Regions from separate parts of the Kribbella sp. VKM Ac-2566 genome, predicted to be linked through region 2. Evidence: riboswitches for the same ligand, from Rfam matches in the RefSeq annotation. Region 2 holds a riboswitch; each other region holds the start of a gene.
The links. Region 2 has a riboswitch for thiamine pyrophosphate ahead of EV647_RS01220 (cytosine permease). Riboswitches for the same ligand answer to the same signal wherever they lie in the genome.
Positions count from the first base shown of each region.

Region 1 (10,012 bases), on a different contig from region 2:
CGAAGGGTGAGCGGACGATCCGTACGGCGGGGGTCAACGGGACGCGGCGGCTCGTGTACCGGGTTACCTACGTGAACGGCGTACAGACGGGTAGGCGGCTGGTTCGGCAGGAGGTGGCGAAGGAGCCGCGTTCGCAGGTGACCGCGGTGGGTACGAAGGTCGAGGAGCCGGAGCAGTCCGGTGGGTGCGACCCGAACTACTCCGGTTGCGTTCCGATTGCCAGTGACGTCGACTGCTCGGGCGGGAGCGGGAACGGACCTGAGTACGTCGATGGTCCGATCGATGTTGTCGGCTCCGACATCTACCGCCTCGACGCCGACGACGACGGGATCGCCTGCGAGTAGGTCCGGGTGGCGGTGAGGGACAGGGCCAGGGCTACGTCGGGGTGGACCAGGGCTGTCGTCAGACGGTTCGAGTTGGCGTTCCAGGTGTGGCGGTTGATGGGGTGGGACGTCTGCAGGTGGAGTTCGTCGGGGGCCGCGGTGAGGGCGAACGGGATGGTGACGGGGTGGGTGGTGCCCCGGATCGTCAGGTCGCCGGTGACGTCGACGCGTTGGGGTCCGGTCGGTACGACGGCGGTCGCGACGAAGGTCATTGCCGGGTAGGTCGGCGTACCGAAGAAGTCGCGGCGCAGGTGGGCGTCGCGGCGGTCGTTGCCGGTGTCGACGCTGTCCATCTGGACGCTCAGCCAGCCGGTGGAGGCCGCCGGGTCCGCGGTGTCCACTCGGAACGCGCCCTCGAAGGCCGTGAATCGGCCGTGGACCTTGCCGCCCACGCGGTGTGCGGCCACAAACCCGATCTGGGTCCGCTCCCCGTCGAGTACGTAATAGTCGCTCATACGGGGTACGACGAGGCAGCGCGGTGAACTGTCAGTCGATGACGGCTGAGGTGATGCGGCGTGGGGTGATGTCGAACATCGAGTCCTCGGGTGGGTTGGCCAGGTACGCCGCGCGGTTCTCCTCCGGCAGGTACTTCTCCACCATCGCGTTCAGCAGGTCGGGCTCGAGGGGAAGGAATCGCGCCACGCCCTGCATGTTGACGTACTTCGCCGTCGCCCCGTCGACCGTCTGGATCGAGAGTGACAGCGCCCCTGTGCCGGTCCGGTGCAGTCTGGTCTTCTTCGACTTGGCCGGCGTCATCACCTGGAATCTGTTGTCGTCAGGCAGGTGGCGGAACCACACCGGCGTCACATGCGGCGACCAGCCCGGTTCGTCGACTGCCAGCACGGCCACCAGCGGCCGCGCCAGGAACTCTGCAATTTCGTCGTCGTCCATCGCTCGAAATCCCATGGAAACCACGCTCCCACCAGCCACCGACAATTCCGCCATACTTCAGGTCGTGACTGAAAGCGAGGCGCCGTGCTCACTTACGTCCTGAACTCGCAGGATCTGGCCGACGTCCGGTTCGCGGTGTCGCCGGTGGCGGAGATGGTGCTGTCGTTGCGGGCGCTCCGGGATCCCGGCCGCTTCCCGCTGCAGCTCGGCTGGGTTCGCACCGTACAGCCGCAGGTGGCCGCCCTGGATTGGTCCGTACTGCGGTGGCTCGTCAACGACACCATGGGCAGTCCGGACTTCCTGACGCCACGACCGACCTCGCCGCTCACTCAGCTCTCCGACGAGCTCGACCTGATCGCGACCGTCAACCCCGAAACCTTCGAGCGACAACTCGTAGCGGTCAACGGCGAGCTGCCGGAAGACCTCACCGTGGACAAGGTGGTCGAGGCACTCCACGAGTACTGGGACGCCGTGATGGCGCCGTACTGGAGCCGCATGCGCACCCTCCTCTCCGCCGACATCAGCTACCGCGGCCACGTCGTCACCCAGCAAGGAACGGGCGCGATGCTCAACGGGCTGGGCCCGGCAATCACGTACGCCGATGGTCTGCTCAAGGTCGACCGCGTAGCCGAGCAGAGCCGCACCGAACACGTCGACGGTCGCGGGCTTGTACTGCAACCGACCCTGTTCGGACCGCACGCCGTCATCCCGTTCGACCCCGGCGCCGAACCACTGCTCGGCTACCCGCCACGCGGTCAGGCAAACCTGTGGTCCGTCGTCGAGCCACCGTCGCGCCACGACCTCGCGCAATTGATCGGTACGCCGAGAGCGCACATCCTCGCGCTCCTCTCCTATCCCCGTACGACGACCGACCTGGCCGGCGAACTGAAGGTGACGCCGTCCGCGGTGAGCCAGCACCTGCAACTACTGCGCCGTACCGGGCTCGTCGAACCGCAACGCACCGGCAAACAGGTCCTCTACCGCCCGACCGAACTCGCGGCCCTCCTGACTGGTATTGGAGAAGCACAGTGACGACCGATGTGCTGATCGTGATCGCGGCGGCAGTTGTGCAGGACGGACGGCTCCTGGTGGTGAGCAAGCAGGCCGCGCCGGACGTCTTCTATCTTCCGGGCGGGAAACCGGAGCCGGGCGAGGCGCCGCTGGAGACGTTGGCCCGGGAGATGCACGAGGAGCTGGGCGTCACGCCGTACAAACCGAAGTTCCTTGCCACCGTGGAGAACCAGGCCGCGCTCGAGAACCAATGGATGCAGATGACTGTGTACGCCGTCGAGCTGCAGCAGGTCCCGCAGCCCGCCGCGGAGCTCGCCGACCTCCGCTGGATCACTTCCGAAGACGGTCTGAACGTCGCACCGGCCGTGCGGGAGCAGGTGCTTCCGCTGTTGCGAGACGGACTCGCGTCCTAGTTGAGACGTGAGTTAGAGTCGAAACGTCCGCGGGAGCTCGCAGGGAGTGGGCTGAGAGGGTGACCGGACCGTCACCGACCGCTGAACCTGAATCGGGTAATTCCGGCGTAGGGAGGAAGCGATGGAATCCGTCTGGGTGAACGGTACGGCGGTCGACGTACCGGCCGGCAAATCCGTGGCTGAGTTGATCGCGGAGTACTCCGATCGCGCCACCGGGATCGCGGTCGCGGTGAACCAGAACGTGCTGACCAAGGCCGAATGGGCGCAGACCACCCTGCGGCCGGGCGACCGGGTCGAGATCGTCAGCGCGACGCAGGGAGGCTGACCATGGATGATCCACTGGAGCTCGGCGGGCGCACGTACACGTCGCGCCTCATCATGGGGACCGGCGGTTCGGCCAACCTGGAAGTGATGGAGGAGGCATTGATTGCCTCCGGCACCCAACTCACCACGGTCGCGATGCGCCGGCTCGGCACGGGTCACGAAGGCTCGGTGCTCGACGTGCTGAAGAAGCACAATATCGACGTACTGCCGAACACGGCCGGCTGCCACACCGCGGCCGAGGCCGTGCTGACCGCCAAGCTGGCCCGCGAGGCGCTCGGGACCGACCTGATCAAGGTCGAGGTCGTTGCCGACGACCACCTGCTGCTGCCGGACCCGTTCGAGCTGCTCGATGCCGTGGAGGCGTTGGTGGCCGACGGTTTCACGGTGTTGCCGTACACGAACGACGACCCGATCCTCGCCCGCCGCCTCGAGCAGGCCGGCTGCGCGGCCGTGATGCCGTTGGCCGCACCCATCGGTTCGGCGCTGGGGATCCGCAACCCGCACAACATCGCGCTGATCGCCGAGGCGGCGAACGTCCCGGTGATCGTGGATGCGGGCATCGGTACGGCGAGTGACGCCGCGCTGGCGATGGAACTCGGATGCGACGCGGTCATGCTCGCCACCCCGGTGACCCGTGCGGAGAAACCCGCTCTGATGGCCGCCGCGATGCGCGACGCCGTCTCGGCCGGCCGGAACGCACGCCTCGCCGGCCGGGTGCCGAAGAGATGGCAGTCGGCGCTGGCGTCGTCGCCTACAACTGGCCTGCCAACGTTTTAGCCTCGGCCGCGTCGACCGCCCGGTCCAGCAGGAGCGCGGTGAGCGACAACGTCAGATCCTGGTTGGGTTGCAGCACCAACGGCTGCTCCCACGCGAGCGCCGGGCACGCGCCGACGTACTCCTCGGATCGCAAGAACCACGGCCAGACCTGATCCGGCTGCAGCAACAGCAGGCTGACATCGCCTTGGACGAACGCGAGCCACGGGCTACGAGACCCGAAGGCGGCCTCCAGCCCTTCGCCGTCGGCACTGAGCACAGTCGTCTCCGCGGCAGGCAGACGCCAGAAGAGACCGCCGTACGCCGCTCCCTCGCGACCGTTGGTGGCCGGGCTGTCGATCCGGATCGAGCCGTAGCGGGCGGTGAGGATGCTGCGCCAGTCGAGTCGCCAACCACCGAAGGCGAGATCGCCAAACAGGTACCGACGTTCGACCAGTTGCGGTCGCCCTTGCTCGTCGTACCAGGTGATGTCGTCGACGAGCTCGCGGTTGTTGACGGTGACTCCGCGGCTGCGTTGCTGGCCGTGGTTCGTGAGAAGGGTCGGGCCCTGACCGCGCACGTACGTCCGGCCGCCCCAGTGCGAGGTGCCGTTGACTTGCGCGACGGCGAGCGAGACACCGTAGTGATGCCTATGGTCGACCGGGCTGACCTCGGTCAGCGGGTGCCCGCCGAGCGTTCGGACTGGGTGCAGATAAGGACGCGGTGCGTGGACCTGCGGCATCCGCCGTCCGAACTCGTACCGCGCGAGCAACCCCGCCGAACTCCCGAGCGCGAAGATGTCCCCCTGCTGCTGCCACCCGACCTGATCGGCTGACGCTTCGGAACGCGGCTCCTGCGGCACCGGCCCCGTACTCGCCCGCACCGCCAGCCGCAGCTCCGGTACGCCGCCCACCTCGTCCGAAAGCCCCGTGATCGACGCGTGCAACCGCCGCCACGCAAGTTCACCGAGATCCTTCTGCGGCACCCGCACAGTCGTCAGCGACGGTACGGCGAAGCGCGCGAGCCCGATGTCGTCCATCCCTGTCACCGACAGATCAGCCGGTACGGCGACCCCGACCTCGTTGAGCCGCGCGAGCAGCCCGAACGCCACCAGATCGTTGAACGCGACGACCGCGGTGACCTGCGATTCGAGCACCCGCTCCACCGCGGCGTACCCGTCCTCGATCGACCGGCCACATTCGAGCCGGACGAGCTCCAGCCCCGGGATCTCCCGCTCGGCGACCGCGAGCGCCTGCAGCCGCAGCACGTTGGACGTGCTCGCCGCCGGGCCGGACAGGAACGCGAGCCGCCGGTGGCCGAGTCCGACCAGATGATCGACGACGATCCGTACGGCGCGACCGTAGTCGACCACCACCGACGTCACCTCCGCCGGCCCCTGGCGGTTGACCAGGATCACCGGTTGCACCTGCGGCAGGAGTTCGAGCAGCCGCTCCTCGTCGATCCGCGGCGAGACCATGATCAGCGCGTCGCAGCGCCGCCGGGCCTCGATCGCGATCGCCGCCTCGGCGTTCGGGTCCTCGTCGGTCTCGGCGACCAGCACCTTGTACCCGGCCGCCGCGGACGCGTTCGTGATGCCGCGCAGGATCTGCTGGAACAGCGGGTTGCCGAGGTCCGGGACGACCAGCGCGACCATGTTCGTCCGGCCCAGCGACAGGCTGCGGGCCAGGTCGCTCGGCCGGTAGTTGAGGCGCTCCGCCGCGGCGCGCACCCGGGCGACGATCTCGGGTGCGACACTGAGGCGCCCGTTCATCACCCGGGACACGGTCGCGCGTGACACCTCCGCCGCCCGCGCGACGTCGGCAATCGTGATCGAGTCCTTCGGTGTCCGTCCCACCTCCGTATCCTCTCCCGATGGAAACCGGTTTCTCAACCCTCGTGCCACGCATGATGGACCGACACCACAACCGGAGGAACTGTGAGCGAGTTGGAGTATCCGCAGGTCGAGGGCGTTGCGCCGGGCAACGGGTACACCCAGGTGGTGACCGGAACTGGCCAGGTGTTCGGGAACGTGGAGCGCTGCCTGGCATCGGTCGGCGCGGTGAAGGGTTGAGACCGAGTGCGTTGGGCGGCTACGAGGACTGGCCGGACTTCGTCCGCGACGCGTCGCCACTGACCGGTGACGAACTGACCACGAGGGTCGCCGCCCTCCTCGGCGTGCCGGAGCCTCCGCAACGACCGGCCGTGCGGACCGTCGGCGAGTGGCTGGCGGACGGCGTCCACGGGAGTGAGCTCGAGTGGTCGACCGGCTTCGGTCCGCCGACTCGCGCGTGGTTGCTGCGTCCCGCGGACGCCCCGCTCGGACCCGGTCTGCTGGGGTTGCACTGCCACGCCGGCGTGAAGTCGATCGGCGCGGAGCGGATGGTCGACACGCCTCGGCCGAGCACGAGGGCCCTCGGGGTGCGTGCGGACCTGTACGAGGACAGAGCCGTCGCGAACGAGCTCGCCCGCGCCGGTTTCGTGGTGCTGTGCCACGACACCTTCGCGTGGGGCTCCCGGCGGTTCGGCTTCGATCCACTGCCGCGGGGCTTGCGCGACCTGATGGCGGCGTACGAGGCCGCCTGGCTCGCCGCGGACCACTCCCCCGATGACGACGAGTGGTACGACGTCGCGGCCGTGCACCACGAGCACACGATCGCGAAGGCGGCCGGCATCCTCGGTACGTCGTTCGCCGGGATGGTCGCGTACGACGACCTGGTCGCACTCAGTGTCTTGCGTGGAGTCGACGAAGTGGATGACGTCGGCGTCTTCGGATTCTCCGGCGGGGGTGCGAGGGCGGCGGCACTGACCGCGCTGGATCCGGGCATCCGGGCCTCGGCGGTGGTGTGCATGATGACCACCTTCGAGGCGCTCGTCCCGGCGTACGTCGACGCCCACTCCTGGTTGTTCACGACGCCCGGCTTGGCTCGGGAGCTCGACCACCCCACGCTGACCGCGGGCCGGGGCCGCCACCATCAGCTCGTCGTCTGTGCCGAGGACGACGAGCTCTTCCCGTCGCGAGGCATGGTCGCCGCCGACCGCGAGCTCACCGAACTCTTCCTCGACGGTCCCGGCAGCTACACGGGCACCTTCCTCCCCGGCCCGCACCGCTTCGACCGCGAGATGCAGGATCTCGTGAAGAACTTCTTCACGGAGCGCCTGCTCCCGGCGTAGTTCACCCGCTCATGTGGTCGGATGGGGTGGAGATCGGTTGGAGGAGCATGTGAGCAAGCTGGAGTACCCGCGCGCCGTCGGAGTGGCCCCGGGCAACGGTTACAGCCACGTCGTCACCGGCCGCGGGCAGTGGGTGGCGATCTCCGGGCAGGTGGCGCTGGATCCGGACGGGCAGTTCGTCGGGATCGGGGATCCCGAGGCGCAGGCACGCCAGGTCTTCGAGAACCTGCGACGTTGCCTGTCGGCGGTCGGCGCGACGTTCGAGGACGTCGTGAAGCTGACGTACTTCGTCACCGACATCGGGTTCCTGCCGGCCATCCGTACGGTCCGCGACGAGTACATTCCGGGCACCAAGCCCGCGAGTACGGCGGTCCAGGTGGCCGCGCTGTTCAGCCCGGACGCCCTGCTCGAGATCGAGGCGTACGCGATCGTCTAACGCAGCAGGTCGACCGCTACCCGGGCGGCCTCGCCGATGGCGGCGTCGACGCGGGGCTGGCGGAAGTCGCCGCGGGCGGCGAGCGTGAGGACCGCGATCGCGAACGCCGCTCCGCCGGGCAGGGTGACCACGCCGGCCTCGTGCCGCAACGCGCCGAACGTTCCGGTCTTCCCCGCGACACGTACGCCGTCGTGCGGGAATCCGGACGCCAACCGGTGCAGGAAGATCTGCCGGTGCATCGTCGTCTTCACGAACTCGGTCTGCGACGCCGACAGCAACTCCCCCGCCCACAACCGCCGCAGCAGCAGGGTCAGGTCGCGCGCGCTCGCGGCTGACCCGTTCGCGGCCTCGTACACGCCGACTGGATCGGTCCGGTTGTTGTCCGCGAGTACGGCGAGGGCCGCGTCCGCATCGTCCGCACCCGTACGGCGCTGCAGGTCACGCAGGTTGGCCGCCGTACCGCGGCGGACCCAGGTGCGGCGCAGGCCGAACGACTCCAGGATCTCGGCCAGTCGACGCAGCCCGACGATGTCCAGCAGCGCATCGGCCGACGCGTTGTCCGACACGGTCGCCATCGACAGGGCCAGATCGCGCAGCGACACCGTCACCGGATCCGCGAACGCGGACAGCCCGGTCGGTCCGGCGGTTCGCGCCGAGGGCTCGAGCGTCACCCGCTCGCGCGGATCGAGCTCGCCCAGGTCCACCAGCCGGCAGAACCCGGCGAGCAGCGGCAACTTGTAGACCGATGCCAGCGGTACGACGACGTCCGCATCCAGCTCGACGCTCGCCTGAGGATCCTCGAGTGAGATCGCGTGCATCCAGCCGCGGACACCGGCGTCCTCGAAGATCCCACGGATCCGGGCGTTCACGATGCCAGCGCTTCCGTGAGCTGAGCCATCACGTCGTTCGGGCGGAGGAACGGCGTACGCGTCCTCGACCAGACGAGCCGGAGTCGCAACGGCAGCGGATCGTCGGCCAGTCGATGCCGCCCGACGCCCGGTGCGATCAAAGCCGGATCGGCGGTCACCACGATCGCCTGGCCGGCCGCCGCCATCGCGAGTCCGGCGCGCTCGTCCGTCACCACGACCGTCCCACCGTCAGGCCGGTGCAACGCCAACGTGTCCAGGAACAGGTCCCGCGCCGCCGGCGCTTCGGCGCGCGGCCGCACCGCGATCGGCAGCCCTTTCAACTGCCGCAATGCCACAACCTCAGTGTCGACGGTCGCGGCCGGCACCAGCGCCCAGGTCGGCAGAAGCGATACAGGTCCGGCCTCCAGGCCGCCCAGAACGGCGGGATGCAGTACGGCGGCCAACGTCAACCGGCCCGTCCCGACCTGATTGACCAGCGAACTCGTCGGCGCGGTCACCACCGTCACCCGACTGCCCGGGATCACCGAGCCGCAGGCCGCGGCCACCGCCGCACCCGCCGACGGCGGAACTTCGGGCGCCAGACCGAGCCGGATCTCGGGTCCCTCCGGATCACGCGCGATCGCCGCCTGGTGGAGCTCCTCGATCGAGGTCAGCGCGCGCCGTGCGTACGGCAGCAGCGCGACGCCCGCGGGCGTGAGTTCGACGCGACCGGCGCCGCGTTCGAAGAGCTTCGAGCCGACCAGCGCTTCCAGGCGCCGCAGGCCCTGGGACAACGGCGGCTGAGTGATGCCGACGGCCCGCGCCGCGTCCCCGAAGTGCTGCTCCTCGGCGAGGGCGATGAAGATCTGCAGATGTCGTTCAGTGATCATGACCTGTTTGACCTGCGGTGATATCTCCAGCCAATCGGTCCATGCGCAAGAGCATATTCGACATGCCCGCGAGCCCTCGCCTTGACTGAGGTTTCAGACGACGAGAGGAAACAGCGTGAAGGTGAGTCGGAGAGGGATGCTGGCGGGCGCGGCGGCGGCCGGTGCCGCGGGTGTGGTCGGGGCGGTCGTGCTCGAGAACCAGAGCGAGGCGGCAACGACGTCCACGAGCCAGGCGACGCGAGAGCCGGTGGAGCTGACCTGGTTCGGGACGCATGCGTGGCAGATCCGGTGCGGCAAGAGCGTCGTACTGACCGATCCGTGGCTGACGCGGTTCCACACCGGGACGTTCACGCCGGAGGGCGCCGACCCGAAGACGAAGCTGGTGATCAAGCCCGACGTGATCGACCGGCACCTGAGTACCGCCGACGCGATCCTGGTCCACCACGGCCACTACGACCACATGGCCGACGTGCCGTACGTCGCGAAGAAGACGCGGGCCACCGTGCTCTGCACCGAGACGCACGCGAACATGCTGCGCGCGATGAAGACGCCGAACGACCTGCTGTCACCTGTCCGCGGCGGCGAGTACCTGCCGTTCGAAGGCTTCACGATCGAGGTGTTCCCGTCGCTGCACTCCTGCGGCGGCAAGCGGCACACGTACGCGTACCCGGGCTACCGGTACGAGGTCCCGCCGCGCCCGCGCGTGATCGAGGACCTGGTCGAGGGCGGCACGCTCGCGTTCGTCATCACGATCGGCGGCCTGCGAGTCCTCAGCCTCAGCACGGCGAACTTCGCCCCGAACGCGCTGCGCGGTCTCCAGGTCGACGTCGTACTGGCCGCTCCGGGCGGCGAGCCGGGCATCACCGACCGCCTGCTGCAGACGATCAAGCCG
Region 1 is NZ_SODT01000009.1:612,433-622,444, reverse strand. Features, by position in the region: gene EV647_RS14440 (G5 domain-containing protein) at 1-344, shown strand, start outside; gene EV647_RS14435 (YceI family protein) at 302-838, opposite strand; gene EV647_RS14430 (pyridoxamine 5'-phosphate oxidase family protein) at 870-1,274, opposite strand; gene EV647_RS14425 (DUF5937 family protein) at 1,359-2,306, shown strand; gene EV647_RS14420 (NUDIX domain-containing protein) at 2,303-2,698, shown strand; TPP riboswitch at 2,718-2,829, shown strand; gene thiS (sulfur carrier protein ThiS) at 2,820-3,023, shown strand; gene EV647_RS14410 (thiazole synthase) at 3,026-3,799, shown strand; gene EV647_RS14405 (DUF6807 family protein) at 3,774-5,630, opposite strand; gene EV647_RS43375 (hypothetical protein) at 5,712-5,846, shown strand; gene EV647_RS14400 (hypothetical protein) at 5,843-6,946, shown strand; gene EV647_RS14395 (RidA family protein) at 6,996-7,382, shown strand; gene EV647_RS14390 (serine hydrolase) at 7,379-8,251, opposite strand; gene EV647_RS14385 (LysR family transcriptional regulator) at 8,248-9,120, opposite strand; gene EV647_RS14380 (MBL fold metallo-hydrolase) at 9,236-10,012, shown strand, end outside.
Region 1: it holds a riboswitch for thiamine pyrophosphate, as region 2 does, so the genes downstream of both, thiS (sulfur carrier protein ThiS) here and EV647_RS01220 (cytosine permease) in region 2, are expected to answer to the same signal.

Region 2 (10,012 bases):
CCAGGTAGTGCTTGCTGGCGTACCCGAAGACGCCCTGCGCCCGGGTGTGCGCGCCCATGTCGGTGTGCTCGACGATCTCGAACTCTTCCTCGATCACCTCGCAGACCCGGTCCACCGCCTCCACCAGGAACGTGATGACACGGGCCGCGACCAGGTCGGTGATCTGGTTCAGCGGGTCGTCGTACTTGGGTCTGGTGGGGTCGTCGGGATGCGGCTTCGACGCCTTCGCGAGGAACGACTCGGGATCCTTGGCCCGCGCGGTGGCGGTCAGGTAGTTGATGCCTTCCTCTTCACCGATCAGCTCGTTGATCAGCGCCTCGAGCTTGCGTGCGCCGCCGACGTACTGCTGGTGCACCCGCTCGTACAACGCACCAGCCTGCGGAACCCACTCCACCATGGGCGGAACCCTAGTGCTCTTGAGGTCGCTCGTGGTGTCTATTGGTTTCTAGTGATTTCGCTAGAAAGATGTAGAGACCTGTCGCGACACGCTCTGGTCCTTGATCGGTCAATCTACGGAAAACGCTAGACGGCCTCATACAGTGAAAGCATGGATCCGATCCGGAATCCCTATGCGCCCGGCGCCGGTCAGCGGCCGCCTGAGCTGGCCGGACGCGACACCGAGGTGCGGCAGTTCGAGGTAGTGCTCGAACGGGTCGCGGCAGGCAGACCGGAGCGGAGCTTGGTGCTCAGCGGCCTCCGGGGCGTGGGTAAGACGGTTCTGCTGAACACACTGCGCTCGCAGGCGATCAAGCGGGCGTGGGGCACCGGGAAGATCGAGGCGCGACCGGACCAGAGCATCCGGTTGCCGATCGCGCAGGCGCTGCACACCGCGATGCGGGAGCTGGGGCACCGGCACCGCGACGACGAGAAGGTCGACCAGTTCAGCGCCGTACTGAAGGCCTTCGCGTTGCGTACGGCGGCGAACGACCGGAAGGGGATCCGCTGGCATCCGCCGGTGGACGTGGCCGCCGCAAAGGGCCGGGCTGACTCCGGTGACCTGGAGATGGATCTGATCGAGCTGTTCACCGACGCCGCGGACCTGGCGGGTGACCTGACGGTCGGGGTCGGGCTGTTCATCGACGAGATGCAGGACATCAGTTCGGACGACCTGTCCGCGCTGTGCGCCGCGTGTCACGAGATCTCGCAGCAGAGCGCGCCGCTGGTCGTCGTCGGCGCGGGCCTGCCGCATCTGCCCGCCGTACTGTCGGCCAGCAAGTCGTACTCCGAGCGGCTGTTCCGCTACATCCGTGTGGACCGGTTGGCGCGGGAGGCGTGCGACCGGGCGCTGATGGTGCCGGCAGAGAGCGAAGGCGTGCAGTACGACGAGGAGGCGCTGGACGAGCTGTACGCGCAGACGGACGGGTACCCGTACTTCGTGCAGGCGTTCGCGCACTCGACCTGGGACCACGCGCCGGCCTCACCCATCACCATCAAGGACGTCGCCGTCGCGGGACCCGAGGCGTCCGCCGAGCTGACCGTCGGCTTCCTCGGCTCCCGCTACGAACGCGCGACCCCCGCGGAACGCGAGTACATGCGCGCCATGGCCGAGCTCGGCATCGGAGTCGACGACGGCTCCGTCCCCACCGCCGAGGTCGCCAACACCCTCAAGCGCAAACCCCAGTCCCTCTCCCCCGCCCGCGACGGCCTGATCAAGAAAGGCCTGGTCTTCTCGGCCGAACGCGGCACCGTCGCCTTCACCGTCCCGCACTTCGGGAAATTCCTGCGGACGAGGACGGCTTAACGAAACCGGGCTTTCGTGCTCTGGCAGGTATCGGTAGGGTCGACTGTCATGACCACCCGGCGGAGCGGCCAGCGCGGACACACGTCTGGGCGTCGGCGGAGTGGGCGGCACAGTCGGCGGAAGTCGTACAAGGGGCAGTGGCTTGTAGTGACTGCGTTGGCGGTGCTGGGGACTGCGGTGGTGGCGCACCCGGACGTCGCGCACCGCAACAGCCTGGCGGCGCAGGCGGTTGCAGGGGTCAACGAGGTTGCTCAGGAAGAGCCGGTGACCTCGGTCACGCCCAAGACGACGCCGGTTCCGATTGCCACGCCGACGCAGAAGTTCACCACTCCGTTGCGACCGGCACCGACCCTGACGCGCAAGCCGAAGGGTGCGAAGCCCAACGTCCTGGTGTCGACCGGGAAGCTTGCTGTGGTGCCTGGGCTCAACAAGGCGACCGGTGTGCGCGACAAGATGACGTACCGCGTGGAGATCGAGCAGGGCGTGTCGGTGAACGGTGCCGCGGTCGCGGCGGCCATCCACAAGACGCTGACGGACCCGCGCGGCTGGCAGGCGGTGCACGAGGTGAGTTTCGAGCGGACGGACAGCGTCGACGCCGACCTCCGGATCATCCTCGCGACGCCGACCCTGACCGACAAGCTCTGTCTGCCGCTCGACACCGGCGGTGAGGTCTCCTGCCGCGTCGAGGACCGCGTCGTGCTCAACGCGAAGCGGTGGCTCTACGCGATCCCGGCGTACAACGGGCAGGTCGACCTGTACCGCAGCTACCTGGTCAACCACGAGGTCGGGCACGCGCTCGGCCACGGGCACTCGACCTGCACGACCCCGAAGACCCCCGCGCCGGTGATGATGCAGCAGACCAAGGGGCTGGCCGGCTGCCTGCCGAACGCCTGGCCGACGATCAAGGCCACCTGAGAAACTGGGTACGACGGGAGGGAGCAGGCGATGTCATCACAGGACTTCCCGACGTACGGCAGGGACGAGCAGCCCGAGCAGCAGGGGTCCGGCGAGGAGCATCACTACGCGCCACCCACGCCGTACGGCGGCGCCACGTACGGCGCTGGTCAGCCCACCCCGCCCGAGCAGTTCCCGTATGCGCCGCCGCAGGCCTACGGAACGCAGCCACCGCCGCAGGGCAACCCGGCGTACCACCAGCCCCCGGCCTACCGTCCCGGTGCACCGTACGGCGCTCCGGCGAGCCCGCAGCCACATGAGCTCCCGACGTACGGCCGCGAGGAGCACTCGCGTGACCCGCGGGCCGCTCGGGTCGTCGGCCTGGCCGCGTTCATCGCCGCGATCTACGGGCTACTGGTTGTCTCCGTCCAGCGCGTCGCCCTCCGTGAGATCTCCCAGGCGCCCGGCTCGCCGCTCAATCACCCACTCCGCACGGACGTGCTCGACGCGATCGGCCAACTGCTGCTCGTGGTCGTCGGCACTGCCGCGCTGGTGATGTGGATCCGCGACGTCCTTGCCCGCCACAAGGTCGGTCGCCGGCCCGACCCGGCCGAGCTGGCCGGTCTGCTCCTCGTCGCAGTGTCCGTCATCCCGATCCTTGTCTGGCTGCTCATGGTGTTGTCCACAGGTCTCGGTGCCAGCGACGACGCGGTCCACCGGCTGCCCACGGCGTACGGCTGGGGTGGTTTCGGCCTGCTGATCCTCGCCGTCGGCCTCTTCCTCGGGTACCGCGAGCTGAAGCCCGACGTACCGAACCCTGTCGTCAAGAGCGCTCCTGCCAAGGCTCCCTGGGAGTGAACGCACCTATCGTCCTCGTGCCCGGCCTGGGCCTCGGCCCGGAGTCGTACGCGCGGACGGTCGAACACCTCGTCACGCCGTACCACGTGGTCACTCTGCCCGGGTACGGCGAACCGGCGGGCACCCGTGAGGACCTGCACCCTCGTGCCCTCGCGGTAGCGCTGGCCGGGAAGATCCGCGAGCGGTCCGTGCTGGTCGGCCACTCGGCGAGCTGTCAGATCGTCGTCGAGCTGGCGATCCGCTACCCCGAGCTGGCCCACGCGCTCGTGCTCGCCGCCCCGACCGGCGACATCCGGCTCTCGAGTTGGGTCGACCGCGCGGTCCGGCTCGTCGGCTCCGCCATCCCGGATGCGCCGAAGCTGGTCCGGATCAGTCCGCAATACGCCCGTACGACGCTGCCGTCGATCGCCCGCGCCGGCGAAGCGTCGAGACACCACGACCTGGCCGCAGTCATGCCCCACGTGCAAGCGCCGGTGGTTCTGGTCCGCGGCCGGCACGACCTGCTGTGTACGGCGGAATGGGTCGAACGGCTCGCGGAACTCAGCCACGGCGAGGCCCGCACGCTGGACTCCGGGGCGCACATGCCGGTCGTGACGAACGGGCCGGAGCTGGCCGCTCTCATAGAACGAGCGGCCGCTCTTCCGCACAGTAGCTGACGAGTTAGACTCATCAGCACAAACCTATGCGGGAGCTCGCACCGAGGATGCGCGGGCTGAGAGGGCGACAGCTGGGTCGCCGACCGCCTGAACCTGACCGGGTAATGCCGGCGTAGGGAGTGGGGTCACTCATGACCGACACAGCTGTTCGTCCTGCCAGTACTACCGAGGCGCCGCTCGTCCTCACCACCGATGCGCCGCGCACGCTCGGTTTCTTCGACCAGTTCACGCTCTGGGGCAACTTCGGCATCTCGCTGTTCGGCCCGGTGACCGGTGCGCTCGTGGCGGCGTACACCGGCTCGCTCTGGCAGGGGCTGCTCGCTGTGGTCGTCGGCTGTGGCATCGGCGCGTTGGTGCTCGGCGGTGCCGCCGTGTTCGGGTCGCACACGGGTGCGCCCGCGATGGCGAGTCTGCGCGGTCTGTTCGGCCGCCGCGGTTCGATCGCGCCGACCGTGCTGAACATCGCGCAGAACGTCGGCTGGGCGACGATGGAGATCATCGTGATCTCGCAGGCCGCGGTCGCGGTCACGAGTGAGCGGTGGCGCTGGCTGTTCGTCGTACTCGCCGGAATCATCGCCACCGCGATGGCGGTCCGTCCGCTCGGCAGCGTGAAGATCCTGCGGAAGTTCATGGTCTGGCTGGTGCTGCTCGCGTCGGTGTACCTGTTCGTGCAGGTGCTCAGCAAGCCGACGCACGCATTGCCGCAGGACAGTGTGTTCGGCTTCTGGCCGGCCGTCGACCTGGCCGCTGCCGGTGTCGTGTCGTTCGCGCCATTGGCGGCTGACTACACGCGGCACTCCCGGACCAACAAGGCCGCGTTCTCCGGGTCCGCACTCGGCTACGGCCTGGCGGCGATCGCGTACTACGCGCTCGGTGTCGTCGCTGTGGCAACGCTGCAGACCAACAGCGACGACGTGATCACCGCACTGGTCACACTGCCCGCGGGTGCGATCGCGCTGCTCGTACTGCTGGTGGACGAGGTCGACGAGGCGTACGCGAACGTCTACTCGACCACGCAGTCCGCACACAATCTGATCGGCCACGTCGACCGCCGCTGGATCTCGGTCGCGATCGGCGTGATCGCCACCGGTATCGCGCTGTTCATCGACCTGGGCAACTACACCCAGTTCCTGTACCTGATCGGCTCGGTCTTCATCCCGTTGTTCGCGGTCGCGATCGCGGACTTCTTCGTGGTCAGCAAGATGAAGTGGGACGTCTCCGGTACGGCGAAGTTCCGCTGGCAACCGACCGCCGCGTGGCTGATCGGCTTCGTCGCGTACCAGTTGGTGAACCCCGGAACCGTCTCCGGCTGGTCCCCGTTCTGGACGAAGGTCCAGCAGGCCCTCTTCAACGACCACCCCGTCCCCACCTGGCTCGGCGCGACGTACACCTCGATCATCGTCTCGATGGTGGCTGCTGTGCTTCTCGGCCGGATCGGTCGCCGGCAGGCTGCCTGAGCAGGGCGAGAGCGACCACCGGGAACACGAGCACGGACAGCAGCCCGGCGCAGACCAGAGCGGCGGCGGTGACCGGTGTCATCAGCCCGGTCGCCACGCCGATCTGCGTCGCCGTCACGATGAACGGCAGCGACGTCGCCTGCAGCAGCGCGGTCGCGGCCGTCGCGCGAGCTCCCAGCGTCCGCACCGCGAGGTACGCCGGTACTCCGCGAACCGCTAGCAGCGCTAGCAGGAACAGCGGCACGCGGACGAGTGCGGCGTCGTGCCACGGGCATCCCCCCTCGCGACACAGACCGTTCAACAGGTCAGTGCCGGCCAACGCTCAGGCGTTACAGGAAGCTCGCCCTGCTGGACAACTGACCCGGAGCACGCGGAATACTGGCGGTCATGCTGAACTCCGCACTGCGTAGTCGGGCCGAGTATGCCGAACTCGGTGCCGACGGACTGGCCGCGCGTACGTCGCCCGAGCGGGACGCGCTGATCGTCAAGGCAGTGGAGGAGCTGCTGGAGGGCCGCGAGTCGGTGCTCGACCTGTGCTGCGGGTACGGACGGGTCGCGCTGCCGCTGCGCCGCGCCGGCAAGGTCGTGCGCGGGCTGGACATCTCGCCGAACCTGCTCGAGGCCGCTCGCGCCCGGGCCGCCGAGGAGGACCTCTCGATCGACTGGGCGATCGGCTCGATGACCGATCTGCCGTACAAGTGGGACTCGTTCGACGCGGTGATCTGCCTGTGGACGGCGTTCCACGAGCTGTTCGCGGAGGACGAGCAGATCTCCACGATCTGCGAGATCTCCCGGGTGCTGAAGCCGGGCGGGATCGCGATCATCGAGGGCCCGGTCTGGGGACCGGCGACCGCGGCCGAGATCGCCAACGGGATGCGGCAGGGCCCGGAGCACCGGATCGTCACCACCGAGCACGACGACGACCGCAGCAGCGTGCACTTCATCCACGACGAGATCAGCTACGGCCGCCTCTGCGCGGCCGCCGGCATCACGGACTACAAGGTCTACAAACGCGACTGGGGCGGCCGCCGCCGACTCATCCTCGAGATCCACCAGCCGGCAACCGACTAGTACGACGACCAACCTCGAATCTCTGACGTGTCAGTTTCTCGATTCGAAGACAGTCCCGGATCCCTTGCAGGCAAGGGGAAGCAAAGAAGCAGATCCCCACTCCACATTGGGGATCTGCTCCTTATTTCATCGAGTGTAAATCCATTACCGGAAATTCCGGAAAACTCAGCTTTTTGCTTCGAGATTCAGCAAGAATCGTTTTGCGTCCAGTCCGCCGGCGTACCCGGTGAGGGCGCCGTTCGCGCCGACGACCCGGTGGCAGGGCAGTACGACGCAGACCGGGTTCGCGCCCAGCGCCGTACCGACCGCGCGCGCCGCCTTGGGCCTGTCGATGTCGGCGGCAACGGTTCCGTACGTCGTCGTGGCGCCGTACCTGGTGTGTGTCGGCAGATCCGTCAGCACGAGCCGCTGGAACGGCGTCGCCAGCGCGAGGTCCACCTCCAGATCGAAGGCGTGACGGCTACCGGACAGGTATTCGTCGAGTTGCCGTCGTACGTCGTCCAGCGGCCGAGGCTGCCGTAGTACCCGCGGGGACACGGCCCGGGCGAGCCGCGCGGTCATCGTCTCCTCGTCGCCGAACGAGCTGGCGACGACCCGGCCGTTCGCGATGGCGAGCAGGAGAGTCCCGATCGGGGTGTCGTGCAGTGTGTAGGCGACGTCGGCGTCGGGCAGGACGGGTGGTTTCAGGTCAGTGGTGTCGAGCCGGGTCAGCCGGCTCTCGAGGTCAGTCATCGTGTACTCCGAGTTTCGTGCGCAGGGTCGCCAGCGCGTCGCTGACGAGCCGGCGTGACGCGGCGGGCGTGGTGTCCAGAGCGGCGGCCACGCCGTGGTGGTCCAGGTCGCCGACGTACTTGAGCGTGATCGCGAAGCGTTGCCGCTCCGGGAGTTCGTTGACCGCCCGCCACAGGTCGGGATCCGGCCATGCCGTGGCCTCCGGTCCGTCGACCGCGACCGGCGGCGCCTCGTCCAGCGGGCGCTGCGGTTTCCGCGCCCGGTGTACGTCGGTCGCGCACCGGGCGGTGATGGTGAGGAGCCAGCTGCGCAGGTTCTTCGCCGAGGTCAGCTCCGGATACGCCGCATACGCCTTCTCCCAGGCGCGTTGCGCGACGTCGTCGCCGTCCTGACCGGCCATCGCCCGCGCCAGCCTGGCGACGTCCCGCCAGTGCGCGTCGATCAGCGCCTGGAACGGCGGCAACCCGACCTTCTCCCGAGTCATCACGTAAGTAGAACGCACGGCGCCTGTCGGGTGTGAGTCCGGATTCCGAGATTGTCTAGTTAGCCGATAGACATTGGTGCGAAGATAGCTGACATGACGACGACACTCCTCACCCGCCGTCGCGTCATCGACCTGCTGCGGACGGCGAGCGCCACCTGTCGGTGACCCGTTCTCTTGCTGCCGCCTGCATGAGGCCTGTCTGATCACGCCTCACATCACCTGTGGTCCCTGCCCCGTTCCGAGGGAGAGACATGTCTGTACCTGCCCTGAACCGTCCTGCCCTGGCCGTAGTACCTGACCGTTCCGAGGAGCGGATCGTAGACGCCGACGTCTACCGCTCCGTGTTCCGTCGCCACGCCGCCGGCGTCGTGGTGATCACGGCGGACTCCGGGCACGGCCCCGTCGGCTTCACCGCGACCTCGCTGGTCTCGATCAGCCTGCTGCCGCCGCTGGTCTCGTTCGCGATCGCGACCAGCGCCTCCAGTTGGCCGACCGTGAGTACGGCGAGCAGCGTGGTGATCAACTTCCTGTCCGCCGACCAGCACGCGATCGCCGGCCGGTTCGCCACCAGCGGGATCGACCGGTTCGCCGAACCGACCCGCTGGTCGCGGCTGGCCACCGGCGAACCCGCGCTTGACGACGCCCCCAGCTTCCTCCGCGCGCAGATCGCGCACCGTTTCGCCGTCGGCGACCACTACCTGGTCGTCGCCCGCCTGGCCACCCACACCGAACGTCGTGAGCACGAGCCGCTGCTCTACCACGACGGCCGCTACGCGAAAGCCCACCATGTCTAGAAAACGCCTCTACTCCGCCCTCGCCCTGCTCGCGCTCGTCACCGGCTGCAGCGGCAACGCGGCCGCCGACGGCGCCGCCAAGCTCTCGCTGGACGCTCCGCTCCCGACCTCGGTCCCCGACGGCACGAAGATCGTGGTCGGCGACCCCGCAACCGAAGTCGCGCTCAAGCTGTCCGGTCAGCTCGACAAGGTCTCGAAGTTCGTCCAGTTCGCCAACCTGAGCGGCGGTCCGCAGACCACCGAGGCGTTCCGGGCGCACGCCCTCGACCTCGGCTCGGTCGCCGAGATCCCGCCGATCCACGCGACCTGGACCGGCCTGCAGGTCAAGATCGTCGCCTCCAAGTTCCGCAAGGACCCGCTGAACCACCCGATCTACCAGCTGGGCATCGCGCCGGGCGTCTCGGTCAAGACGCTCGGCGATCTGCGCGGGAAGAAGATCGCGTACAGCCCCGGTCAGGCGCAAGGCGCACTGGTCCTCAAGGTGCTGCAGAAGGCCGGCCTGACCAAGGAGGACGTGAAGCTGGTCGAGCTGCCGAGCACGGGTGACGTCTACTCGAACGCGCTGTCCGGCAAGCAGGTCGACGTCGCCCCGATCGGCGGAGTACAGATCAAGCGCTACCTGGCGAAGTACGGCAAGGACGGGGCCAGCACGATCGCCCACGGCCTGCGCGACGACGCCGGTCACCTCTACGGCCCGGTCGAGTCCCTCGAGGACCCGGCGAAAGCCGCCGCGATCCGCGCGTACGTCGCCGCGTGGGGCGTCGCGCAGGACTGGATCGACAAGCACCCGAAGGAATGGATCCAGGGGTACTACGTGAAGGACCAGGGCCTGACCGAGGCCGACGGGCAGTGGCTCGTCGACAATGCCGGGCACCCGGACATCAGCGCCGACTGGAGCGACGCGATCGAGCGTCAGCAGCAGACCATCGAGCTGCTCGCCAAGGAGACCGGCAACAAGGTGATCCAGGCCAAGGACCTGTACGACCTGCGGTTCCAGAGCGTCGCCGCGGACGCGATCAAGGGAGGCGCCAAATGAGTGCGACCACGCTGCCCGGACTGCGGCCGCGCACGGCCTCGGCCCCCGTCGTACGGCGCCGGCGTCTCGGACCGGGCAAGCCGATCAGGTTCGGGGCCGCGATCGGGCCGGTGCTGCTGCTGGTGGTCTGGAGCATCGGCTCCGCCACCGGTTGGATCGACCAACGAGTCCTGTCCGCGCCGTGGACCGTGGTGACCACGGCCGGCGACCTGATCGCCGACGGCCGCCTGCAGTCGAACCTGTGGACGTCCGCGCAGCGGGCCCTGATCGGTCTCGCGTTCGGCATCGT
Region 2 is NZ_SODT01000001.1:245,900-255,911, forward strand. Features, by position in the region: gene EV647_RS01195 (GTP pyrophosphokinase family protein) at 1-397, opposite strand, end outside; gene EV647_RS01200 (ATP-binding protein) at 548-1,741, shown strand; gene EV647_RS01205 (DUF3152 domain-containing protein) at 1,790-2,656, shown strand; gene EV647_RS01210 (hypothetical protein) at 2,687-3,493, shown strand; gene EV647_RS01215 (alpha/beta fold hydrolase) at 3,490-4,149, shown strand; TPP riboswitch at 4,168-4,285, shown strand; gene EV647_RS01220 (cytosine permease) at 4,281-5,606, shown strand; gene EV647_RS01225 (hypothetical protein) at 5,545-5,925, opposite strand; gene EV647_RS01230 (class I SAM-dependent methyltransferase) at 5,994-6,677, shown strand; gene EV647_RS01235 (methylated-DNA--[protein]-cysteine S-methyltransferase) at 6,843-7,409, opposite strand; gene EV647_RS01240 (RNA polymerase sigma factor) at 7,402-7,893, opposite strand; gene EV647_RS01245 (flavin reductase family protein) at 8,145-8,687, shown strand; gene EV647_RS01250 (ABC transporter substrate-binding protein) at 8,680-9,723, shown strand; gene EV647_RS01255 (ABC transporter permease) at 9,720-10,012, shown strand, end outside.

Region 3 (10,012 bases), on a different contig from region 2:
GAGGCAGGCTGATCGGGACTGCGGAGCTCGGGGTACCTGGCCAGTCCCTTGATCGCCAGCACCACAGCGATGCCTTCCGGCCAGCCGGCGACCAGTGAAGCGTAGATGGCCATTCGCTCGAGTGCACCGATCAGAGCGCCGCCACGCAGTACCTCACCGGCCTTCTGCGTCGACTGGGCTCGCGTGTTCCCTCGGTCCGCCAGCGCCATCACAGAGGTCGTCAGCGGCCCGCCGCCCGTCACCGCCAACGCTCCCGCCAGCAGGAGCAGTACGTTCCACCAGCGCTCGGGCCAACCGGACACGCCGTGGCCGGCGAGCAGCAGCACGCCTACAGCGGCCAGGCAGGCCAGCATGAGCCCGCTGATGACGATCTCGAGGGTGGAGCCGGACGACCTGGGCACCCAGGCGAGTACGGCGAGGACCAGGGCGGCACCGGTCAGCGACAGGACCAGCGCCGTCACGCAGCTGCCCCGGCGCCGAGGAGATCCGCGGCGAGCACCCGTCCACGCTGTTCCTCGGCGAAGCCCGCCGCCTGGGCGCGTTGCGTCACCGCCGACTGGCTGATGCCGAGTTTCACGCCGATCTCCCGCCTTGTGAGTCCTTCGCCCAACAGGTCGGCCACTGCCCAGCCACGTTCACTGCGACGCCGCAGCACGGACGCCATCAGCCACAGCACCGTCTCTACCTGCTCTGCCCTGCGTGAGTCCGCTCCGACCACGTTCACGTGGTGCTGACTGGACTTCGCCCGCGTCACCGCTTCTCGCGCGAACACGAACGCGTCGCCGCTTCCGGCCCGGGTACTGCGTGGCAGCGGCTCGGTGACCTCACCGACGCCGAGTCCGACGTACCAGTTGTCCGACCGGAGCAGTTCGACGATCACGTCGATGGTCGGACGGGCCTCGGACAGCACGCCCTGCACCTCGTCGCCGGCGGTCCGCTCGAACTTCCGCAGCAGTCCGGTCCGCCGCGGCCGGCGGTTCAGGGAGTTGAGTAGCTCGGGTACGAGATCGCTCGTGCTTCGGCTGCCGCGCTGATCTACCGTGAGAACGAAGACCATGCCCTGCACCTCCTTCCGAACGGCTTAAGGCTACAGTCTTATTCACGTAGAGTGAAGGCCAAAACCTGAATCGGTTCAGCCAGTTACTCCCCGTGTCCGGCCCGGAGCCAGGTTCACGCCGGGCCGGACGGGTTCCGTACTCAGTCCGTGATCGGCAGGTAGAGCTTCTGGTCGCCTGCCTTGAAGGTCTCCGACATCTCCGCGAAGCCGGCCTCGATGGCGTCCGCCGACGTCAGGCCGTGTTCCTCGGCGTACGCGCGGATGTCGGCGGTGATCCGCATCGAGCAGAACTTCGGGCCGCACATCGAGCAGAAGTGCGCGGTCTTCGCGGGCTCGGCCGGCAACGTCTCGTCGTGGAAGGACCGAGCCGTGTCCGGATCCAGCGAGAGGTTGAACTGGTCCTCCCAGCGGAACTCGAACCTTGCCTTGGACAACGTGTCGTCCCAGGCCTGCGCGCCCGGATGCCCCTTGGCCAGATCGGCCGCGTGGGCGGCGATCTTGTAGGTGATCACACCGGTCTTCACGTCGTCACGATCGGGCAGGCCGAGATGCTCCTTGGGCGTGACGTAGCAGAGCATCGCCGTACCCAGCCAGCCGATCTGGGCCGCGCCGATCGCCGACGTGATGTGGTCGTACGCCGGTGCCACATCGGTTGCCAACGGCCCCAAGGTGTAGAACGGCGCCTCCCCACAGAGCTCCTCCTCGAGCCGGACGTTCTCCGCGATCTTGTGCATCGGCACGTGTCCCGGGCCTTCGATCATCACCTGTACGTCGTGCTCCCAGGCGATCCGGGTCAGCTCCCCCAGCGTCCGCAGCTCGGCGAACTGCGCCTCGTCGTTGGCGTCCGCGATACACCCCGGCCGCAACCCGTCACCGAGCGAGAACGTCACGTCGTACTCGCGGAGAATCTCGCACAGCTCCGCGAAATGCGTGTAGAGGAAGGACTCCTGGTGGTGCGCCAGGCACCACGCGGCCATGATCGACCCACCGCGCGACACGATGCCGGTGATCCGCCGTGCGGTCAACGGCACGTATCTCAGCAGTACGCCGGCGTGCACGGTCATGTAGTCCACGCCCTGCTCGCACTGCTCGATCACGGTGTCGCGGTACACCTCCCACGACAGCGCCGCCGGATCGCCCTTCACCTTCTCCAGCGCCTGGTACAGCGGCACCGTCCCGATCGGCACCGGCGAGTTCCGCAGGATCCACTCCCGCGTCTCGTGGATGTTCTTCCCGGTGGACAGGTCCATCACAGTGTCCGCGCCCCAGCGGGTCGCCCAGACGAGTTTCTCCACCTCTTCCTCGACCGAGCTGCTGACCGCGGAGTTGCCGATGTTCGCGTTGACCTTCACCAGGAACTTCTTCCCGATGATCATCGGCTCGCTCTCCGGGTGCTGCCGGTTCGCCGGGATCACCGCGCGTCCGCGCGCCACCTCCGCCCGGACGAACTCCGGATCGAGCCCTTCCCGCAACGCGACGTACCGCATCTCCTCGGTGATCACCCCGGCCCGTGCGTGCCCGAGCTGGGTCCGCGACTCGCGTCCGGCGATCCACTCGCGCCGCAACGCGGGCAGACCGGCCTGGACGTCGATCCGCGCCGACGCGTCGGTGTACGGACCGGACGTGTCGTACAGGTCGAAGTGCTCGCCGTTGGTGAGATTCACGCGGCGCGCCGGTACCCCGAGCTCTCCGCGATAGATCTTCTCCGAGCCCGAGATCGGGCCCGTGGTGACGGCCGGACGGATCGTGCTGACATTCACCATGCTGCTGCTCCCTACGCCGGAATTACCCGGACAGGTTCGGCGGTCGGCGGCGCCGGGTTCGAATCCCAGCCGCCCTCTCAGCCCACTACGGTGCGAGCTCCCGCGATCTCCAGTTGTCACCGCACACCCTAGGCCATGCCATGGACGGGGCCTGTAAGTTCTAGAGATGCGAGATCTTGTGTATCCGCCCGTCGTCGCTTTCGCGAAGACCGCGTTCAAGGTGCTGGACCTGAAGATCCGTCGGACCGGGATCGAGCACGTGCCGCGCACCGGCGGGGCGCTGATCGCGCTCAACCACATCAGCTACGTCGACTTCATCCTCGGCGGGTACGGCGCACTTCCGGCCAAGCGGCTCGTCCGGTTCATGGCGAAGGAGGTGCTGTTCCGCAACCGGTACTCCGGCCCGTTGATGCGCGGAATGCATCACATCCCGGTGGACCGGGACGCAGGCGCCGCGTCGTACCAGCACGCCCTGGACCATCTCGCCGCGGGCGAGGTCGTCGGCGTGTTCCCGGAGGCGACGATCAGCCGGTCGTTCGAGCTCAAGGAGTTCAAGTCCGGCACGGTGCGGATGGCGGCGGAGGCCGGCGTACCGGTGCTGCCGATGATCCTGTGGGGCACGCAGCGGATGTTCACCAAGGACCACCCGCGGGACTTCACCCGGCACCGGCCGATCTCGATCAGCATCGGCGCGCCGATCACCGTGACGCGTGACGACGACCCGGCCGAGGCGACCGCGCACCTACGGTCCACGATGGCGGGGATGCTGGACGAGACGATCCGCGCCTACCCCGAACAACCGGCCGGTGCCTGGTGGTTGCCGGCCGCGTACGGCGGCAGCGCGCCGACTCCCGAGGAGGCCCAACGGCTGGACGCCGAGGAGCTCGCCCGGCGGGCAGCGAAACGTCGGTAAACCGGACCAGACCTTGACCCTCGGGCCGGTCCGAGGGTACGAAGTCTGTCGTTGACGGAACAGGAACCTGGGGGGTCCCTGTGCGGCGGGCGGCTGCGGTGGCTCGCGTACTAGAGCTGGCGGGGATGGTTTTGTTCGATTCATCGGAAGAACTGCACTTGTTCGACCCGGGGGCGCTGACACCCGCCCCGCACGTGTCCGAGCACATCCCGGACGCCGGGGCGTTCTTCGTCGACTGGGCGACTCGCGGGCTGTCCGCGGAGCGCGCCCGGGAGATCGAGTCGGCAGTGAACGGCCGGCGCAACCAGAACGGCTGGTTCCCGCTCGAGTCGCTGGACACCATCGGCCGCAAGGGGTTCTGGCGTGGTCCACTGACCTATCTGGCCCGGATGACGGCCGACGACGCGCGGATCGTGCAGGTGTGGGCCACGGACGGCCTTGGTGGCAACCAGGCGAGCCGCATCGAGGCGACCGTCGACCACCTGCTCCACCAGCAAGGCCACGCGGCCGCGGCCACCTGGGCGGTCGCTGTCCGCCCACGCACCTACCTGGACCCAGAGGTCCTCGGCGACCGCCTCCTGGCCGCCTGGGAGTACAACCTCGGCTCCATCCGCGCCAAGGACGTGGCCAAGTCCGTACGCCGCTGGAACCGCTAAAAGACCGCTGTACGACGGGCAGCCGCCAGACCGCCCGTCGTACAGCTCAATGGAACTGCGGAATGATCAGGTACAGGCCATATAGCACTGCTGCCAGACAGGCCGCGAAACACAGTGCAGCCACACCTGTGTCCACGAAGGACGGTTGCCGCTTCTCGTCAATCGCCACGGCCCGCCGCGACATAGCGGTCACACCGAACGCGAACAGCACCGCCAGGCCGACACCGAAGAGCAGGCTGACCAGTGCGACCTCACCGAGGGCACTCCAGTTGATATGCATCGCCGTACTCCTCTCAGGCCGCAGCGGCGGTGGTGGACGGTGTGGTGGAGCTCGGGTACTCGTTGACATTCTCCGAGGTCACCGGGCGGCGCCGGGACGCGGCGTAGATGCCGCCACCGGCCGCGACCGCGAGGACCGCGATGATGACGACACCGAGGTTGCCGGAGTCGGCGACCCGGCCGGACAGCGCACCCACGATCGCAGCGGCCGGCAGCGTCAGCAGCCAGGCCACGGCCATCCGGCCGGCGACGGTCCAGCGCACCTCGGCCAGCCGCTTGCCGAGGCCGGCGCCGAGGATGCTGCCGGAGCAGACCTGAGTGGTGGACAGCGGGAAGCCCAGGTGGGACGACGCCAGCAGCACGGCGGTCGAGCTCGTCTCCGCGGAGAAGCCCTGCGGCGACTCGATTTCGGCCAGGCCCTTGCCCATCGTCCGGATGATCCGCCAGCCGCCCAGGTAGGTGCCCGCCGCGATTGCCAAGCCGGCCGCCAGGATCACCCACAGCGGCGGCCGCGACCCCGAGGCGAGGCTGCCGGAGGTGATCAGCACCAGCGTGATGACGCCCATCGTCTTCTGCGCGTCGCCGGTGCCGTGCGCGAGCGAGACCAGCGACGCGGACGCGATCTGCCCGGCCCGGAACCCGTCGTCGACCGACTTCTTCCGCGCCCGTGCGGTGATCTTGTAGGCCAGGTAGGTCCCGAGCAGCGCGACCGCACCGGCCACCACCGGGGCCGCGATCGCCGGGACGATGATCTTCTGGACGACGGTGCCGAAATGTACGGCGCTGCTCCCGGACGCGATCCAGGTGGCGCCGATCAGGCCGCCGAACAGCGCGTGCGACGAGGAGCTCGGCAGACCGAGGTACCAGGTCAGCAGGTTCCAGAGGATCGCTCCGACGAGCCCGCCGAAGATCACCGGCACGGTCACCTTGGCGTCGTCCACGATGCCGCTGGAGATGGTCTTGGCCACCTCGGTGGAGATGAAGGCGCCGACGAGGTTCAGGACGGCGGACAGCGCGACCGCGATCTTCGGTTTCAGGGCGCCGGTGGCGATCGAGGTCGCCATCGCGTTGGCGGTGTCGTGGAACCCGTTGGTGAAGTCGAACACCAGCGCGGTGACGATCACCACGACGACGAGGAACGAAAGGTCCATAGCGACCACTTCCCGGTTAGGCGGACGATCGGCGGCGTCGATCGACCGTAGGCCGGGTGGGTGAACTCGAAATGAACCGGTTCGGGAGATTACTCGAGGATCAGGTGGGCCAACCAGTAGACGCCGGCGGCGACGATGCCGGCGGCGGGGATGGTCAGGATCCACGCGGTGACGATGCCCTTGGCGACGCCCCAGCGCACGGCGGACAGGCGCTTGGTGGCGCCGGCGCCCATCACCGCGGAGGTGATCGTGTGGGTGGTGGAGACCGGGGCGTGCAGGCCGATCGCCATCACGTACAGCACGGTGGCGGCGACCGCCTCGGAGGCGAACCCGCGGGCCGGGTCGAGGTGGATGATCCGGCGGCCGAGGGTCCGCATGATCCGCCAGCCGCCGGAGTACGTGCCGAGCGAGATCGCGGTCGCGGCCGAGATCTTCACCCACAGCGGAATGCCGTCGCCCTTCTGCACGTGGCCCGTGGTGAGCAGCGCCAGGAAGATCACGCCCATCGTCTTCTGCGCGTCCTGCAGACCGTGCCCGAGCGCCATCGCGGCCGCCGACACCGACTGCGCCATCCGGAAGCCGCGAGTGGTCTTGCCCGGGTTCCGGTGCCGGAACAGCCAGAGGATCGCGATCATCAGCAGGAACGCGCCGAAAAAGCCGACAGCCGGCGACAGCACCATCGGGATGACGACCTTGTCGACGATGCCGGACCACAGCACCGTGCTGGTCGAGGCCAGGCCGGCCCCGACCAGGCCGCCGATCAACGCGTGCGACGAGGAGCTGGGCAGGCCGAAGTACCAGGTGATCAGGTTCCAGGTGATGGCGCCGATCAGGGCCGCGATCACGATGACCAGGCCGTGCTGACCGGCCGGTGCGGTGATGATGCCCTTGCCGATCGTCTCGGCCACCTCGGTGCCGGCCAACGCGCCGAGGAAGTTGCACGCCGCAGCCAGCACCAGCGCGACCCGCGGCGTCAGCGCCCGGGTGGACACCGACGTCGCGATCGCGTTGGCGGCGTCGTGGAAGCCGTTGGTGTAGTCGAACGCGAGCGCGATGACGACGACGGCGATGACGAGCGTGAACTCCACGCTCAGCTCTCCTTGACGGCGATCTGCTCGACCGTGTTGGCGACGTGCTCGAAGGCGTCGACCGCCTCCTCCAGCAGGTCGACCACGGTCTTGAACTTCATCACCGTCAGCGCGTCGAACTCGCCGCTGAACAGCTTCGCGATGAGCCGGCGGTGGACCGCGTCACCGGTGTTCTCCAACCGGTTGATCTCGATCCAGTACTCCGCCAGGTCCTTCATGGTCCGCAGCTTGGGCATGTTCTCTGCGGTCAGCTGGGCGGCCCGCTGCAGCACCTCGATCTGCTCGGCCACCTCTTCCGGCAGCTTCTCCAGGTTGAACAGGTGGACGGCGTCGACGGCCTCCTCCATGAAGTCCATGACGTCGTCGAGGTCGGAGGCCAGCCGGTAGATGTCCTCGCGGTCGAACGGCGTGACGAAGGTGGAGTTGACTCGGCGGATGATCGAGTGGGTCGTCTCGTCAGCCGCATGCTCCGCGTCCTTCATCTGGGCAGCGATCTGGTGGCTGGACGAGAGCCCGGTCCCCGCCGTACTGCCGAGCAATTCCGCCAGGATCCGCGATCCCTCGACGAGGTGGTTCGCGGACTCGGTGAAAAGGTCGTAGAACGTCGGGTCGTTCGGACGCAGACGTAACGGCACTTCAAGCTCCGGATGAACGAGGGACAAACCGTGAACATGCTAGGGGGAACCAGCGGTTGACGCGGCATCCGCCCCGATCAACGTAGCGCGTCGGGGTGAACCGCGTTTCCGCGGCGCACGGCTGGTAACCGATCGGTTTCAGCGTGTGATCACGGCGTACAGGTCGAAGAGCCCGACCACGAGCACCAGACCGGCCGCGACCCGGAGCACGTTCTGGTGGCCCAGAGCATGGACCGCACCTCCCTTGGTACGGCGGTAGACGGCGCTCACCGCCGCCCAGCAGGCCATCGACAGCACGAGAACAACGATCCCGAGACCGGTCCGGACGTCCGACGAGCCGTGGCCGGAGGCAAGCAGCAGGACGCCGTTGGCAACCAGTCCGAGTGCCGTACGCCGCCACGCGAGCAGGGTCCGCTCCGGCTGGCGGCCTGGATCCGGTGTGCTCATCGCCACATTCACCGCCAGAGCGAGAACAGCAGGCCGATCAGGCCGACCACGGCGATCGTTGCTCCGAGCATCAACGGCAACTTGGTCACGGGGAGTGCGCCGCCGCGACGGATCGCGGTCAGGTTGAGCTGCCAGCGCCGGAACGCTCCTGCGGTCGTGACGATTCCGGCGATCACCAGGACGATGCCGATGATCCGGGCCGGCCAGCGGTCCGGCCCGAGATCGAGGAACTGGACCGCGGACAGTCCGCCGGCGTAACAGGCGAGGGAGGTCCGTAGGTACGCCAGGTAGGTGCGTTCGTTTGCCAGGGTGAAGCGGTAGTCGGGCTCGTCTTCCGTCATCCGCAGCTCACCAGGCCGTGGTCCTGTTTCAGTATCAGCACACGGCGCACGCTACTCGTCAGCTGCGCAGCGAAGGACTCGTCCTGCTCGGCCTTGGCAACCAGCGCCGACACCATCTCCGCGGTCAGCCCGGCCTTGGCGTTGATGACAATGTCGCCTCCGGCCGCCACGAACCGCGTGGCGCGGTCACCGGCCGGAACCGCGGCGACCTCCGCCGCGGCGCCGACGTCGTCGGTGATCACGACTCCACGCCAGCCGAGATCGCCGCGCACCATGCCCTGGATGACGGTCGGCGAGAACACCGCGCGGTTCTTCGGATCGATCTTCGTGTACGTCACGGTCGAGATCATCACCATCGACGTACCGGCCTTGATCCCGTCCGCGAACGGCTGCAGGCCGGCGTCGCCGCGGACGGTGACGTTGTCGACGACCCCGGAGGAGAAGTCGGTGTTGCCGCGCACGCGCCCGAGTCCCGGGAAGTGCTTGACCGACGTCGCGATGCCGGCGTTGCGCATGCCCTGGACGAACGCTTCTACTCCCTGACCGGCCTCCTCGGGCGTGTCGCCGTACTCACGGTCCAACTGGCCGATCGGTGCGTTCTGCGACTTGAGCGAGCTGGGTACGACGTCGGCGACCGGCGCGAGGTCGACGTTGACGCCGGCCTCCTTGAGCTGACTGCCCCAGTGCTCGGCCTGTGCGGTGAGCTTGGAGCTCGACCAGGCGCCCTGCACCGTGGCCGCCGGGATGCGGTCGAACCCGGAGCCCTTGAGGCGCTGGATCTGGCCGCCCTCCTGGTCCGCGGCAATCAGTGGGCGGACGCCCTTCACCGTCGCCGCCGTGTTCACCGCGGCCATCGCCGTACGGGTGTGCGAGAGGCTGCCGCCGGTGCCGATCAAGAACACGCTGCCGGACTTCTCCTGCCGTACGACGGCACGCTGGGCCGACGTCATACCGGTGGAGTTGATCCCGGTCATGATCAGCTGTGCGGCCTTCTCCCGCAGGGTCAGGGCCTGCAGCTTCTGGTCGACGCAGCCCGCCGCGCTGGACGGCGGTTTCGAGGTCGGCGGCTCGGTCGGAGTCGCTGTGTCGCTGGGCGTGCCGCTGGGTGTGCCGCTGGGTGTGTCTCTGGGTGTGGTTGCCGGAGAGCTCGGGCCGGTCACCGAGATCGAGGACGACGGCGCTGTGCTCGGCCCGGCGGTCGGGGAACCACTGTCACCACAGCCGGTCGCGGCGAGGGCAGTCAGCGCGATCAGCGTGACCGGACGCCTCATCTCAGTTTCGCTCCCACGCCGCGCGGTCGATGGTGTCACCGGAATGCCGGGCCAGTGTCGCGCAGACGTCGTACAGGTGCTCGACCTGCTCGGGGCTGAGCGCGTCGAAGATCGCCTTGCGGACCTCCTCGACATGACCGGGTGCCGTGTCGACCAGCTTCTGCCGGCCGATCTCGGTGAGGATCGCGACCTGGCCACGGCGGTCGGACTCGATGCCCTCGCGCTTCACCCAGCCGTTCTGCTCGAGCCGGTTGACCGCGTGCGAGAGCCGGCTGCGGGAGCCCTGCGTGGCGACCGCGAGTTCACTCATCCGCAGCCGGTTGGCAGGTGCCTCGGACAGCCGGACGAGAATCTCGTAGTACGTGTGCGGAATTCCGGCGTCGCGCTGCAGTTGCTGCTCGATCCGGCTGC
Region 3 is NZ_SODT01000009.1:768,538-778,549, reverse strand. Features, by position in the region: gene EV647_RS15195 (hypothetical protein) at 1-461, opposite strand, end outside; gene EV647_RS15190 (transposase) at 458-1,057, opposite strand; gene thiC (phosphomethylpyrimidine synthase ThiC) at 1,198-2,820, opposite strand; TPP riboswitch at 2,811-2,934, opposite strand; gene EV647_RS15180 (1-acyl-sn-glycerol-3-phosphate acyltransferase) at 2,987-3,733, shown strand; gene EV647_RS15175 (hypothetical protein) at 3,859-4,389, shown strand; gene EV647_RS15170 (hypothetical protein) at 4,436-4,669, opposite strand; gene EV647_RS15165 (inorganic phosphate transporter) at 4,683-5,819, opposite strand; gene EV647_RS15160 (inorganic phosphate transporter) at 5,909-6,907, opposite strand; gene EV647_RS15155 (DUF47 domain-containing protein) at 6,910-7,542, opposite strand; gene EV647_RS15150 (DUF202 domain-containing protein) at 7,681-7,989, opposite strand; gene EV647_RS15145 (YidH family protein) at 7,998-8,330, opposite strand; gene EV647_RS15140 (glycoside hydrolase family 3 N-terminal domain-containing protein) at 8,327-9,601, opposite strand; gene EV647_RS42005 (MarR family winged helix-turn-helix transcriptional regulator) at 9,603-10,012, opposite strand, start outside; gene EV647_RS15130 (DMT family transporter) at 9,904-10,012, opposite strand, start outside.
Region 3: it holds a riboswitch for thiamine pyrophosphate, as region 2 does, so the genes downstream of both, thiC (phosphomethylpyrimidine synthase ThiC) here and EV647_RS01220 (cytosine permease) in region 2, are expected to answer to the same signal.